3 regions of the Mesorhizobium sp. P160219 genome follow, and region 2 is predicted to be linked to each of the others. Evidence: predicted binding sites of a transcription regulator. Region 2 holds the regulator's gene; each other region holds the start of a gene.
What was found. The regulator LexA, encoded in region 2, represses DNA repair genes until DNA is damaged. The targets are predictions, from matches to a motif close to TGTTCNNNNTGTGTTCNG.
Positions count from the first base shown of each region.

Region 1: the regulator LexA is predicted to act here: its motif matches at 2,454-2,471, upstream of recA (recombinase RecA).
Region 3: the regulator LexA is predicted to act here: its motif matches at 2,514-2,531, upstream of dinB (DNA polymerase IV).

Region 1 covers NZ_JBYNWG010000001.1:4,107,654-4,111,810, reverse strand. The annotation lists gene alaS (alanine--tRNA ligase) at 1-1,020, opposite strand, end outside; gene recA (recombinase RecA) at 1,292-2,395, opposite strand; gene AC3EMP_RS19810 (carbohydrate kinase family protein) at 2,679-3,623, shown strand; gene AC3EMP_RS19805 (pseudouridine-5'-phosphate glycosidase) at 3,694-4,157, shown strand, end outside.
Region 2 covers NZ_JBYNWG010000001.1:4,350,869-4,355,025, reverse strand. The annotation lists gene AC3EMP_RS21085 (GntR family transcriptional regulator) at 94-858, shown strand; gene lexA (transcriptional repressor LexA) at 1,064-1,846, shown strand; gene AC3EMP_RS21075 (ComEC/Rec2 family competence protein) at 1,840-4,157, opposite strand, start outside.
Region 3 covers NZ_JBYNWG010000001.1:3,193,683-3,197,839, forward strand. The annotation lists gene AC3EMP_RS15415 (hypothetical protein) at 1-477, shown strand, start outside; gene AC3EMP_RS15420 (hypothetical protein) at 669-767, opposite strand; gene AC3EMP_RS15425 (hypothetical protein) at 827-925, opposite strand; gene dinB (DNA polymerase IV) at 1,211-2,452, opposite strand; gene AC3EMP_RS15435 (hypothetical protein) at 2,686-2,922, shown strand; gene AC3EMP_RS15440 (heme-copper oxidase family protein) at 3,077-3,484, shown strand; gene AC3EMP_RS15445 (hypothetical protein) at 3,748-3,969, shown strand.

The DNA of each region.
Region 1 (4,157 bases), 240 kb from region 2:
TTCGGGATAGGCCTGGCCCATCTCACGCACTAGCGCCGGCACCAGCTTCCACATCAACGGCTCCTTGGCGCCGAGCAACTGCGCATGGCGCATGGCGCGGCGCATGATGCGGCGCAGCACATAGCCGCGGCCTTCGTTCGACGGCAGCACGCCGTCGGCAACCAGGAAGGAGGACGAGCGCAGATGATCGGCAATGACGCGGAAGGAGGCGACCGTCTCCTTGTCCGGGCCCTGCCCGAGCGCTGACGAGGCCGCATCGATCAGATGACGGAACAGGTCGGTCTCGAAGACGCTCTCCACCCCTTGCAGGATGGAGGCCATGCGCTCCAGGCCCATGCCGGTGTCGATCGACGGCCGCGGCAGGTCGATGCGCTCATCCTTGGTGACCTGCTCATATTGCATGAACACCAGGTTCCAGAATTCAAGGAAGCGGTCGCCATCCTCCTCCGGGCTGCCGGGAGGGCCGCCCCAGATGTGCTCGCCACGGTCGATGAAGATTTCCGAGCACGGCCCGCACGGTCCGGTGTCGCCCATAGCCCAGAAATTGTCGGAGGTCGGGATGCGGATGATGCGGTCATCGGAGAAACCGGCGATCTTCTTCCAGAAGCCGGCCGCCTCGTCATCGGTGTGATAGACGGTGACCAGCAGCTTGTCCTTGTTCAGCCCGAACTCCTTGGTGATCAGGTTCCAGGCCAGTTCGATGGCGCGCTCCTTGAAATAGTCGCCGAAGGAGAAATTGCCGAGCATTTCGAAGAAGGTCAGATGGCGCGCGGTGTAGCCGACATTGTCGAGGTCGTTGTGCTTGCCGCCGGCGCGCACGCTTTTCTGCGCAGTGGTGGCGCGCGAATAGGACCGCTTCTCCAGGCCGGTGAAGACGTTCTTGAACTGCACCATGCCGGCATTGGTGAACATCAGCGTCGGGTCGTTGCGCGGCACCAGCGGGCTCGAGGCCACGACCTCGTGGCCCTCCTTGCGGAAATAGTCGAGGAATGTCGACCGGATCTCGTTCACGCCACTCATGAGTGCTGCCTTTTCGCGAAAACCGCCGGCACGGCCGGCGGACACTGGTCTCTGCTTTTTAGAAGATTGACTTGGCCTTTTAGCGGGCACGCCCCACCCTGTCCAGAAACACGGAATTGGGCCAATCCGGCAACTGCCAAGCCGGCTTCACGCTGCCCAAAAACGAAAACCGCCGGCGCGAAGGCCGGCGGTTTGAAACGCAATACTAAAGAACTCGGTTACTTAAGCATCGGATAATAGACTGGATTTATGGCCGAACTCTGGCCGTGCCCTACATGGCGCCGGATTCTTCCTCGAAGCCGTCGTCGCTTTCGCCGCGCTCGGGGCCACCATTTTCAAGAAATTTCTCGGCGATCAGCCCGGCATTCTGCCGCAGCGCAAGTTCGATCTCACGCGCCGTGTCGGGATTGTCGCGCAGGAACAGTTTGGCGTTTTCGCGACCTTGGCCGAGACGCTGCGAATTGTAGGAGAACCAGGCGCCGGACTTCTCGACCACGCCGGCCTTGACGCCGAGATCGACCAGTTCGCCGGTCTTGGAGACGCCCTCGCCATACATGATGTCGAACTCGACCACCTTGAAGGGCGGCGCCAGCTTGTTCTTGACCACCTTGACCCGGGTCTGGTTGCCGACGACCTCGTCGCGGTCCTTGACCGAGCCGATGCGGCGGATGTCGAGGCGCACCGAAGCGTAGAATTTCAGCGCGTTGCCGCCGGTCGTGGTTTCCGGCGAACCGAACATGACGCCGATCTTCATGCGGATCTGGTTGATGAAGATGACCATGGTGTTGGAGCGCGAGATCGAGGCGGTCAGCTTGCGCAGCGCCTGGCTCATCAGACGAGCCTGGAGACCGGGCAGCGAATCGCCCATCTCGCCCTCGATTTCAGCGCGCGGCGTCAGGGCGGCCACCGAATTGACCACCAGAACGTCGATGGCGCCGGAACGCACCAGCGTGTCGCAGATTTCCAGTGCCTGCTCGCCGGTGTCCGGCTGCGAGATCAAGAGGTTTTCCAGATCGACGCCGAGCTTGCGGGCATAGACCGGGTCGAGCGCATGCTCGGCATCGACGAAGGCGCAGATACCGCCCTTCTTCTGGGCTTCGGCAACTGTGTGCAGCGCCAGTGTCGTCTTGCCTGAGCTTTCCGGCCCGTAGATCTCGACAATGCGGCCGCGCGGCAGGCCACCGACGCCAAGCGCGATGTCGAGGCCAAGCGATCCGGTCGGCACGGTTTCAATCTCGACGACCTGCTCGTTGGCGCCCAGCCGCATGATCGAGCCCTTGCCGAAGGCGCGCTCGATTTGCGACAGCGCCGCGTCCAGAGCCTTTGATTTGTCCACCGCTTTGTCCTCTACAAGCCGCAAAGTATTCTGAGCCATGATACATCACCCCTTGGTCGTCAATGAAGGCCGGACAATCCGTAATCCCTGCCCTATTTGTACCTTTTTTGTTCTCGTTTGGCAAGAGGGGTCAAATATCTGAAAAGCAATCTTTATCCGGATTTGTTCTTTTTTTGTCTCATGGTTTCGTTTCCGGATGTATCCACCATTGGGCCAGGCGCTCCGGCGGTTTGGCTCCGCCCGAATCGCTGGCTTGCTTGCGAAGCTCCGTCGCACAGCCTAGCGCTTGTCTGGTTCGAATAACAAAGGTCATATCGCCTACATGGTGAAATCAGCAAAAATACTGGCGGTGGGCGGCGCCCATATCGACCGGCGCGGTCAGGTGTCCGGTGCTTACGTGCCGGCGGCGTCCAACCCCGGCACGATGCGCGAGGATGTCGGCGGCGGCGTCTTCAACGCGCTGCGCAGCCTCGTGCGGCGCGGCGTCTCGGCCTCGCTTTTGTCGGTGCGCGGCGGCGATGCCTCGGCCGAGACGGTTGCGCGCGCCATCACTGAGGCCGGCATTGCCGATCTGTCGGCGGTGTTCCTCGACCGCACCACGCCGAGCTACACGGCGCTGATCGATCGCGACGGCGAGCTGATCACCGGCTTTGCCGATATGGCGCTCTACGATTTGGCGTTCCCCAAGCAGATCCGCCGCTCCAAGGTGCGCGAGGTGGTCGCCGAGGCCGATGCGGTGCTCTGCGACGCCAATCTGCCATCAACGGCGCTGGAGCGGCTGGTGGGGCTCGCCGCCGGCAAGCCGGTGTTCGCCATCGCCATTTCGCCGGCCAAGGTGGTGCGGCTGATACCGGTGCTGAAGGAACTCGCGCAGGTCTTCATGAACCGGCGCGAGGCCATGGTGCTGGCCGGCGTCGATGCCAATGCCACCGAGCGCGAGACCGTCGACGGACTGCGCTGCAGCGGCCTCACCAGTGGCGTGGTGACGGCGGGCGACGGCCCGGTGCTGGGATTCGACGAAGCCGGCGCCTTCTCTATCCTGCCGCCGGCGCCGAGAAAAGTCGCCGACGTCACCGGCGCCGGCGACGCGCTGGCCGGCGCCACCATCGCTGCCCTGCTGCGCGGCCTGCCCCTGCGCCAGGCATTGCGCGAGGGCGTTGCCGCCGCCACGCTGGCCATTGAAAGCGCCGACGCGGTTCCGGCCTTCACGATTGCGACCTTCACCGAGGCACTGGCTCTTGTGCCCGACGCGCAGGAAATGGCATGAGGGCGGCCAATTGCCATTGCCGGAGCGCGACGTCCAAGCGGACGCGCGGATCTCCGGATCGGAGACCATCATGACACCGCAAAGCGCCCGCCCCTTCATCGACCTCCACGCGCCCGTGGCCGAGGCGCTCGCCGCTGGCCGCCCCGTCGTGGCGCTGGAAAGCACCATCATCACCCATGGCATGCCTTACCCCGACAATGGCGCCATGGCCGCCAATGTCGAAAAGATAATCCTGGACAATGGCGCGGTGCCAGCGACGATCGCCGTGGTCGCCGGCCGCATCAAGATCGGGCTTTCCGACGGCGAGCGCGAGTCGCTGGCGATGACCGGCGACGCCATGAAGCTGTCGCGCGCCGATCTCGGCTTTGCGGTGGCGCAAGGCCGCACCGGCGGCACCACGGTCGCCGCCACCATGATCGCCGCTGACATGGTCGGGATAAAGGTGTTCGCCACCGGCGGCATTGGCGGCGTCCACAAGGGCGCGGAAAAGAGCTTCGACATCTCGGCCGATCTCGACGAGTTGGCGCGCACGCC
Region 2 (4,157 bases):
CGCCCTTGAACTGTCAAACATTATATATAATTCACCCATTGAAAGGCTTTGATATATAATGATCCGCCGAGCGTTTATGACTGATGGATCACGATGCTGGATGACGAGCAGACCTCGAAGACGGAAGTGGCCTATCGCCTGCTCAGGCGCGATATTCTTGCGACCCGGCTGGCGCCTGCCGCGCCGTTGAAGCTGAGCACGTTGCGCAACACCTACGGCATCGGCTGGACGCCGTTGCGCGAGGCGCTGTCGCGGCTGGAGGCGGAACGGCTTGTGACCGCCATCAGCAACCGCGGGTTTGCGGTCGCTCCCGTCTCTCGGGCGGAGCTCGAGGATCTGGCGCGTGCGCGGCTGGTGGTCGAACTGCCCCTGCTGGTGGAATCGATCGAGAAAGGCGACCGTGAGTGGGAAGACGCGGTCGTTGCCGCCCACTATCGTCTCTCACGGTGCGGGTCTGTTCTCGACGATCCATCGGATGATGCGGTCGACGCGTGGTACGAAAAACACGATGCCTTCCATGCGGCCCTGCTCAGTGCCGCGACATCCAGCTGGCTGCAGCAGTTCAATGCGACGATTTCCGACCAATTGCATCGCCATCACCGCTTTCTGGGTCTGGCCCCGACGCTGCGCGCCGCCGCCGGCCGCACGGATGGACACCGGAAGGCCGTGGCGGCCCTGCGCGACGCCGTGGCGATCGAACACCATACCGCCCTGATGGAAGCGGCCCTCGATCGCGACGTCGAACGTGCGAAAACTCTGATGACCGCTCACATCGGCTACACGCTGCAGGTCTATGCCCAGAGCGAACCCGGCGCGGATGCTGCGCAGCCCCGTCCGAAAAGGAAGCGGCGATCGTAGCCGACGACGCAGGGCACTTTGTCTTCGTTTCACCCCGTTGCTGGCAACTGGGCGCAGGCGGCGCTCGCAGCGCCGAACGTTACGCTGAACAAAACGTCAACACATTCATTAAACTTTAAAAGGTTGCGGAACACAACTGGAACAGATAGTGTTTGTTCTGGGTTTGTTTTTTCTGATTCTGGTTTCAGAACCCTTGGGGGCCGCGATGCTGACGCGCAAACAACATGAGCTTCTGATGTTCATCCATGAACGCCTGAAGGAGAGCGGAATCCCGCCGTCCTTCGACGAGATGAAGGAAGCGCTCGACCTCGCCTCCAAGTCCGGCATCCACCGCCTGATCACGGCGCTTGAGGAGCGCGGTTTCATTCGCCGGCTGCCGAACCGGGCGCGCGCGCTGGAAGTGCTGCGGCTGCCCGACTCGATCGCACCAGGCCTCAATGCGGCGAGGAAGTTTTCGCCGAGCGTCATTCAGGGCAGTCTTGGTCAAACCGGCCAAGGGCAAGGCGGCCAAGGACAAGGCGCGTTGGGCCAAGGCGGTCTCGGCCGCCAGATCAAGCCGGGCTCGCCGTCGCGTTCGATGTCGGCCGGCAATGACGATGCCGTTTCCGCGATTTCAATCCCGGTTATGGGACGCATCGCCGCCGGCGTGCCGATCGACGCCATCCAGCATCAGACCCATTCGATCTCGGTGCCGCCCGATATGATCATGGGCGGCGAACACTACGCGCTCGAGGTCAAGGGCGATTCGATGATCGAGGCCGGCATTTTCGATGGCGACACGGTCATCATCCGCAATGCCGACACAGCCAGCCCCGGCGAGATCGTGGTGGCGTTGGTCGACGATGAGGAAGCGACCCTGAAACGCTTCCGCCGCAAGGGCGCCTCGATCGCCCTGGAAGCCGCCAACCCGGCCTACGAGACCCGCATTTTTGGACCGGACAGGGTGAAGGTGCAGGGCAAGCTTGTCGGATTGATCCGGCGCTACTGAGCCGGCTTGGGTTTGTACTTTTCACGCTGGTTGTAAGGCGGCAGGCCGCGCGCTTCGCGGGAGAAGCGGCGTTGCTCGTGCCAGGGGCGATACGGCTTGTCGACGGCGAAGCGGATGGTTGGCGCTGCAGCTGCCGATTGCGGATCGAAGAAGACGGCGGCGCTGCCGTCGCGGGCCAGCTGTTTCTTCGTCACGACCAGCACCAGCGGGTCGCGGCACGGATTGTAGGCGGTGGCGTCATCGATGACGATCAGGCTCGCGAAGGCACAGGCCGGCCGCGCCGTCTTGCGGTCTTTCGCAAGCGCTACAATGGCTCCGGAAGGGTGCCGGGCGATACAGAGATCGCCGGTGCAATAGAAGGGCGAGCCGGGCGGCAGATCGAGCGGATCGAGATCGAACCGCGTATCTGTTGACTCGAAAATCTCAGGTGGGATAATGGTTTCGGCCCGCAGCGCCCGTTTCCAATTGTCCGTGGTGAATTCGTTGGAGCGTTCGCGGTTGAGGGCGAGTTCGCCGCCACCGATCGGCATGGCCACCAGATGCGCATCCTCGGATATGAGCACGTCGGGCGTAAGCACCTGCGGCACCGTCAACAGGCCGGCCAGCGCGAAAGGCACGGCCGCCAACCTGAGCCAGGTGGTGGCCATGGTGGCGATGACGAGGGCGACCGCCACCAACAGCACCGAGCGGATGGAGATCAGCCCGACGGCGTCGACCGGCGAGCGCTCGGAAATCCAGGCCGATATAGCGATCATCGCCATCAGACCCTTGCCCATCACATAGAGGAACGGCCCGTCGGCGCCGAACGGCATCGCCAGTGCGCTGAGCACGGCAAAAGGCATGACGATCAACGAAACAATCGGCATCACGGCCAGATTGGCGATCAGGCTGAGCGGCGACACACGCTGAAAATGCCAGATGGCGAACAGCAAGGTTGCACTGCCGGCGATGATCGAGGTCATGGCGAGGCCGCCCATGGCCAGCGCGAATTTTCGCGACAGGAAGCCGACGAAGGAGCGCTTTGCCGGCGGCGTTCTCACCTTGTCGGCGCGGTAATCGGCCCAGCCGGCATAGGCGCCGACAAGGGCGGCGGTGGCAGCAAACGACATCTGGAAGCTGGGACCGACCACCTCGTGCGGCGACACCAGGATGACGGCAATGGCGGAGATCGCCAGATTGCGCATGGTGAGTGCGGCGCGATCAAACAGCACGGCGACAAGCATGACCGCCAGCATGATGAAGCTGCGCTCGGCGGCAACCACGACGCCTGAAATGACGAGATAGGCGGCGATGGAGACGAGTGCTGCCACTGCTGCATATTTCTTGACTGGGCGGCGCGAAGAGAAATCGGGAAACAGCGCAAAGGCGCCACGCAGCAACGCCATGATGGTGCCGGCAACCAGCGCCATGTGCAGGCCGGAGATGGAGATGATGTGGTAGATGCCGGTGCGCCGCATCGCTTCGTTGACCTCGTCCGGGATGCCGGCGCGCACCCCGACAATCAACGCCGCGGCAATCTCGCCTTCGGCGCCGCCGATTTTGCCCCTGATATGGTCGGCAATGTTTTCGCGCGCGTTCTCGATTGCCGAGGAGAGCCGCGCGGTCAGCGGCGGCGGTCCCTGCGTAGCAATGGTTTTCGGATTGCCGAGAAAGAAGCCGCTGCCGCCGATACCGGTGAAATAGCTGTCGAAGGAGAAATCGTAGCTCTCCGGCCGCACCGGACCGGTCGGCGGCAACAGCCTGGCATAGCCGGTGATCAGGGAGCCGGCGGTCATATCGGCGGGAACGGTCCGCGCCGAGAGCCTGACCCGCTCCGGGGCGTAGCGCAGCTCGGGGTAAGCGGTCGAAACCACATCGAGCGTCAGCCTGATGCGGCCGCTTTCCATCTGTTCGAGACTGACGACGCGGCCGGTCAGCCGTGTCTGAATCTCGGAGCCGAGCATCTGCGTTCCGGCGCGCCAAGTCTCGACTTTGGCGGCGACGACGCCGAGCGCGCACAGCATCGCGGCCATGCAGAACAGATGCGTCCTCGGCCGCGATCGCGTGGCGACAGCGCAACATGTCGCCAGCACCACAATGGCGATTGGCTGCGCAAAGCCCGGCTCGCCGGCCAGCGAGAAGTAGACGATGACGCCGGCTGCCAGGAAAACCGGGACCAGCAGGAAGGCGACGCCCCGGTCGAGCTCCGTGTTGGCGGCCACGGCAAGGCTGCGGCGGAGCGCGGGCCATGACGGGCGGCGAAGCCGTCTGCGCAGTCGGGCGATAGATCCGGGCGCTGTGACTTGCGCCGGCAAGGCGTGACCGGGCAGCG
Region 3 (4,157 bases), 1.2 Mb from region 2:
CTGCTGTCGCCCGAGAACGCGGCTGTCGACAGCGCCGCGTCCTTGCAGGCCATCGGTTTCGACGATGTCACGACGCGCGGCCTGCGCAAGGTGCCGTCAGGTTATGCCGGGTTGACCTGGTTCAACCTGAACGCACTGGCGCGCGATCATACCGAAGGCAGCGAAGGCTACGTCAACGGCAATATCTCGGGAGACCATGTCTGCTATACGAGCAGCGGACACCCGGCCGAATTCTCGAGCGACAAACCGTTCGGGTTCCATTCCGTGATGCTGACAGCGGCATGGTTGAAGTCCGAAGGCGAAACCGCACTGGTCGAGAGCTGGCTTGGCGACCGGCTGATCGCCAGCGACACGATCGTCCTGTCGGCACTGGCGCCCGTCCACTATGCGCCGATGCTGGCGGCGGTGACGCGCGTGCGCCTCTCCACGAGTCACTATTGGCAGCTCGTGCTCGACGATCTGGTGGTTGTGCGCTGAAGCGTGTCGCGATTAATCGGGGTGAAAGGGTTTATCGCGGATTGGAAGCACCGTTCGCGGTGACCTGCGAGAGCTTGCCTTTTTTGACCAGCACCGGTTTCAGATAGGTCTTCCTCATTTTCCACTCTCCACGTCGGGCACCCAAAGCCCTGTTCCCGGCCAGACGGCACGAGGCGTCGGATAATCGGCTGCTAGACTGCGACCGGCCCGGAGCCGTTACCATTGTCGGCTGTAACCTGCGAGAGCTTGCCCTTCTTGACCAGCACCGGCTTCGAATAGGTCTTCTTCATGCCGCATCTCCAGTGTCAGGCGAGGCCGCCAGATCAGGCGACAGTCCGACTCAACGACCTCACTCGATCGGGCCGGAACCCGCTCCATTGGCGAGCGCCGTAACCTGCGAAAGCTTGCCTTTTTTGACCAGAACAGGCTTCGAATAGGTTTTCCTCATAGTGAATCCTCCAAGCTTACGCGATAATGCCAGACGGATCGGCACTGTCAACCTTCGCGGCCTCGCTGTCCCATCCCGGTTTTTCTTGGCGCCGATGCGCTAACTGCAAGTCCACCTTCATCGACAAAGCGTTGTTCTTGGGCGTGCATGGCGTGGCCGGGTTGCGGTGCGAAAAATGTCCGAAACTGCGGCGGGTCTGGCCTGGTTGGTCGGCTTGCTCAAACAGAGCGGCAATGCAGCGCGGACTGGCCCAGCCTAAACATTGGCCTTGCCGTCGCGCCGCACTCACAGTTCCTTTTCCGCCAGTTCGCGGAAGGCATCGGGAACCGAGCGCCGGGCTTCCAGCGCCACGGCGCCATAGCCGACAGCCTCTCTGCCAAAGCGCTGGCGGATCTTGTCGATGGCGCGGTCGGCGCCAAAGCGCGCCAGGCCTTGCCTGCTGCCGGGTCGCTGCTTTTCATCGGCAAGCCCGAGCGGCAGCTCCAACTGCAGCTCGGCACTTTCTTCCAGCTGCGACACCGAGATCGCCAGCAGCGAGATGGTCTTCTCCCGAGGGTTGGCGGCCAGCACGCCGCGCACCAGCTCCCCGGCGATTTCGGCCAGCATCGCGGTTGCCGAAATCGGTTGCTCGAGCGTCAGCGAGCGTGTGACGGCGTGCAGATCGGCGAAACGCACGCGCACCGTCACCGTGCGCCCGGGCCGTGATTTCGCCCTGAGCCGGCTGGCGACCCGGTCTGCCAGATGCAGCAGGACGGGTCCGAAGATACGCGCCTCGGCCGGCCGTCTGCCAAGCGCCGACTGCGCGCCGGCGGAATGCGACCGCCTGTGGGTTTCGAGCTTTCGCGGGTCGCGGTTCCATGCCAGCGACGCCAGCTTTTCGCCGGTGGCGGGCCCGAGCAACCTTCGCAGCGCCCCGCTATGCGTCTTTGCCAACTGGCCGATGGTCTCGATGCCGATCTCGGCCAGCCGCGCCTTGGTCGCCGGGCCGACGCCCCACATCAGGCCGACCGGCAGATCATGCAGGAAGGCAAGTTCGGTGTTCGGATCGACCACCACCAGGCCGTCGGGCTTGGCCACCTGCGAGGCGATCTTGGCCAGATGCTTGGTGCGCGCCACGCCGATCGAGATCGGCAGGCCGAGCTCTGCCCGGACGCGCCGACGCACCGTGGCGGCGATCTCGGCCGGCGGCCCGAACAGATGCGTGCAGCCGGCGACGTCGGCAAAGGCTTCATCGATGGAAATCCGCTCGACCAGCGGCGTGAAATCGTCGAGCACCTTGATGGCGGCGTCGCCCAGCCGCTGATAGTCGGCGAAATGGCCGCCGACGAAGATCAGTCCGGGGCAAAGCTCGCGCGCGCGTCGTCCGGGCATGCCGCCGCGCACGCCGAAAACCCTGGCTTCGTAGGAAGCGGCAAGCACGACGCCGCCGCCGACGGCGATCGGCTTGCCCCTGAGCGCCGGGTCGAGCAGCTGCTCGACCGAGGCGTAGAAGGCGTCGAGATCCGCATGCAGGATGGTGGGCTCCATCCCGACCGTTCCCTTTGCGGCGTTGCAGCATTAGCCGCGTCTGTTGTGAGAGGCGTTTTTGCCGAACAAATAGAGAACAAACAGGGCCTATTGTCAAGCGAAGCGGTTGTCGCCGGCCGGCCCGTTCCAGGTCGGGCTGTCGAGTGCTCCGCCTGGGCATCGGACCTGCGGAACATTGTCTCTCGCCTCGGCGTTCATATCCGCGACGGGACGCTGTTTTTGTGGAGGCCGGTATGGGCCAGTTCGAGATGATCGACCTCGTCAGCGTCGTTGACGCCTGCACGAGCGATCGCGTTGCCGGGCACTGCGTGTCAATGGCCAGGGCGGTGGAGGAGTTGCGAGTGCTGACCGGTGATTTCGTATCGCCGGACGAGACGGTGGCCAACGCGCTGTCGGCAGTGGCGCTGGGGCGCGGCTGCGCGGTGGTGTTCGACGAGCGAGCGGGCGCCGACATCTTGCTGACGCCGTAGCGCGGCGGCGCCGGGTTGTGGCAGCCAGAAAAGTCGAACAGCGTGCAAAAAGCTGTGCAGGCATGGCCCCATAACCGGGGCGTGGAAAAGTTCTGCGCGTGGGTGTATTCTCCAGGTCGCAAGCGGTCGCAGACCGCATAGGGGGAGAAATGACATGCCGAGGGTTTCAGAACTCTTTTTCAAAACTGCCATCTTGTTCCTGATGTTGGGGATTGCGGCCGGCCTGCAGATGGCGATCTCGGGCGACCACGCCGCTTTTCCGGCGCACGCGCATATCAATCTGCTCGGTTGGGTGACGAGCGCCATCTTCGGCGGCTACTACGCGCTCAATCCGCAAAAGGCGGCGCGTCGCATCGCCATGATCCACTACGGGCTCTACACACTCGGCCTGGTGATCATGCTGCCGGCGCTGTATGTGATGCTGCAGGGAAACCCGGCGCTTGAACCGATCGTCGCCGGCGGCTCGCTCATCGTCGCCGCTGCCGTTCTGGTTTTTGCTTTCGTGGTGTTTTCGCCCGAAACGGCGCGCTCGGTGTCCGGCGTGGTGCCGGCTTCTCGCTGACTGTTCGCGCAGCGATCAAGTCCGACCCGCGTTCGCGACCCGCCACGCGGGTTGGCCAGGCCGATGGCCGCAGCCGCTGGCTGCGGTGTCTATCGCCGCGTCGGCGCTTAACATACCCGAGTCCCACCACGTATTATTTCGTGACTATTTGGCGCCGGAACCTTCCCAGATATCGCGCGTTGCGGCGACTGTATTCGCGCTGCCTTATATATAGGCAGACTTGAGTACGTCCACAGCATGGGTTGGGGGAGGAGCAGGCCACCATGTCGAACAGAGAAATCGGAACGTCGGCCTCACTGGGCCGACGCATCGCCGATCTGAAAGCCAGGATGCGAGACGCCAGCGTTACTGAACACGAGATGCAGACCTTCCAGAAGGTCGCGGCCATCATGGGGGGTGTCGAAGGCTCCCTACGCCTCGACGCCGACGACCTGATCGCGGCGTCCTTCGTCACCGAGGCGCTCGGCGATCCCGGGTCGAACTGAAGGCCAGAGCCCGTCGGCACTCAAGTGCCGGCGGTCGATGGCCCGATTCGCAGCGCTGCATGCGAGCGTGCCCGCACCGCCCGCGCCGGGGATCTCTTGCGCACTTTGAAGCTTTCAGGCGAGCGGCCTCCACGGCGCTTGAAATATCGGACTTCGCGTTCGTGCTTCTCGGCTGCCTCGCGGCTGTC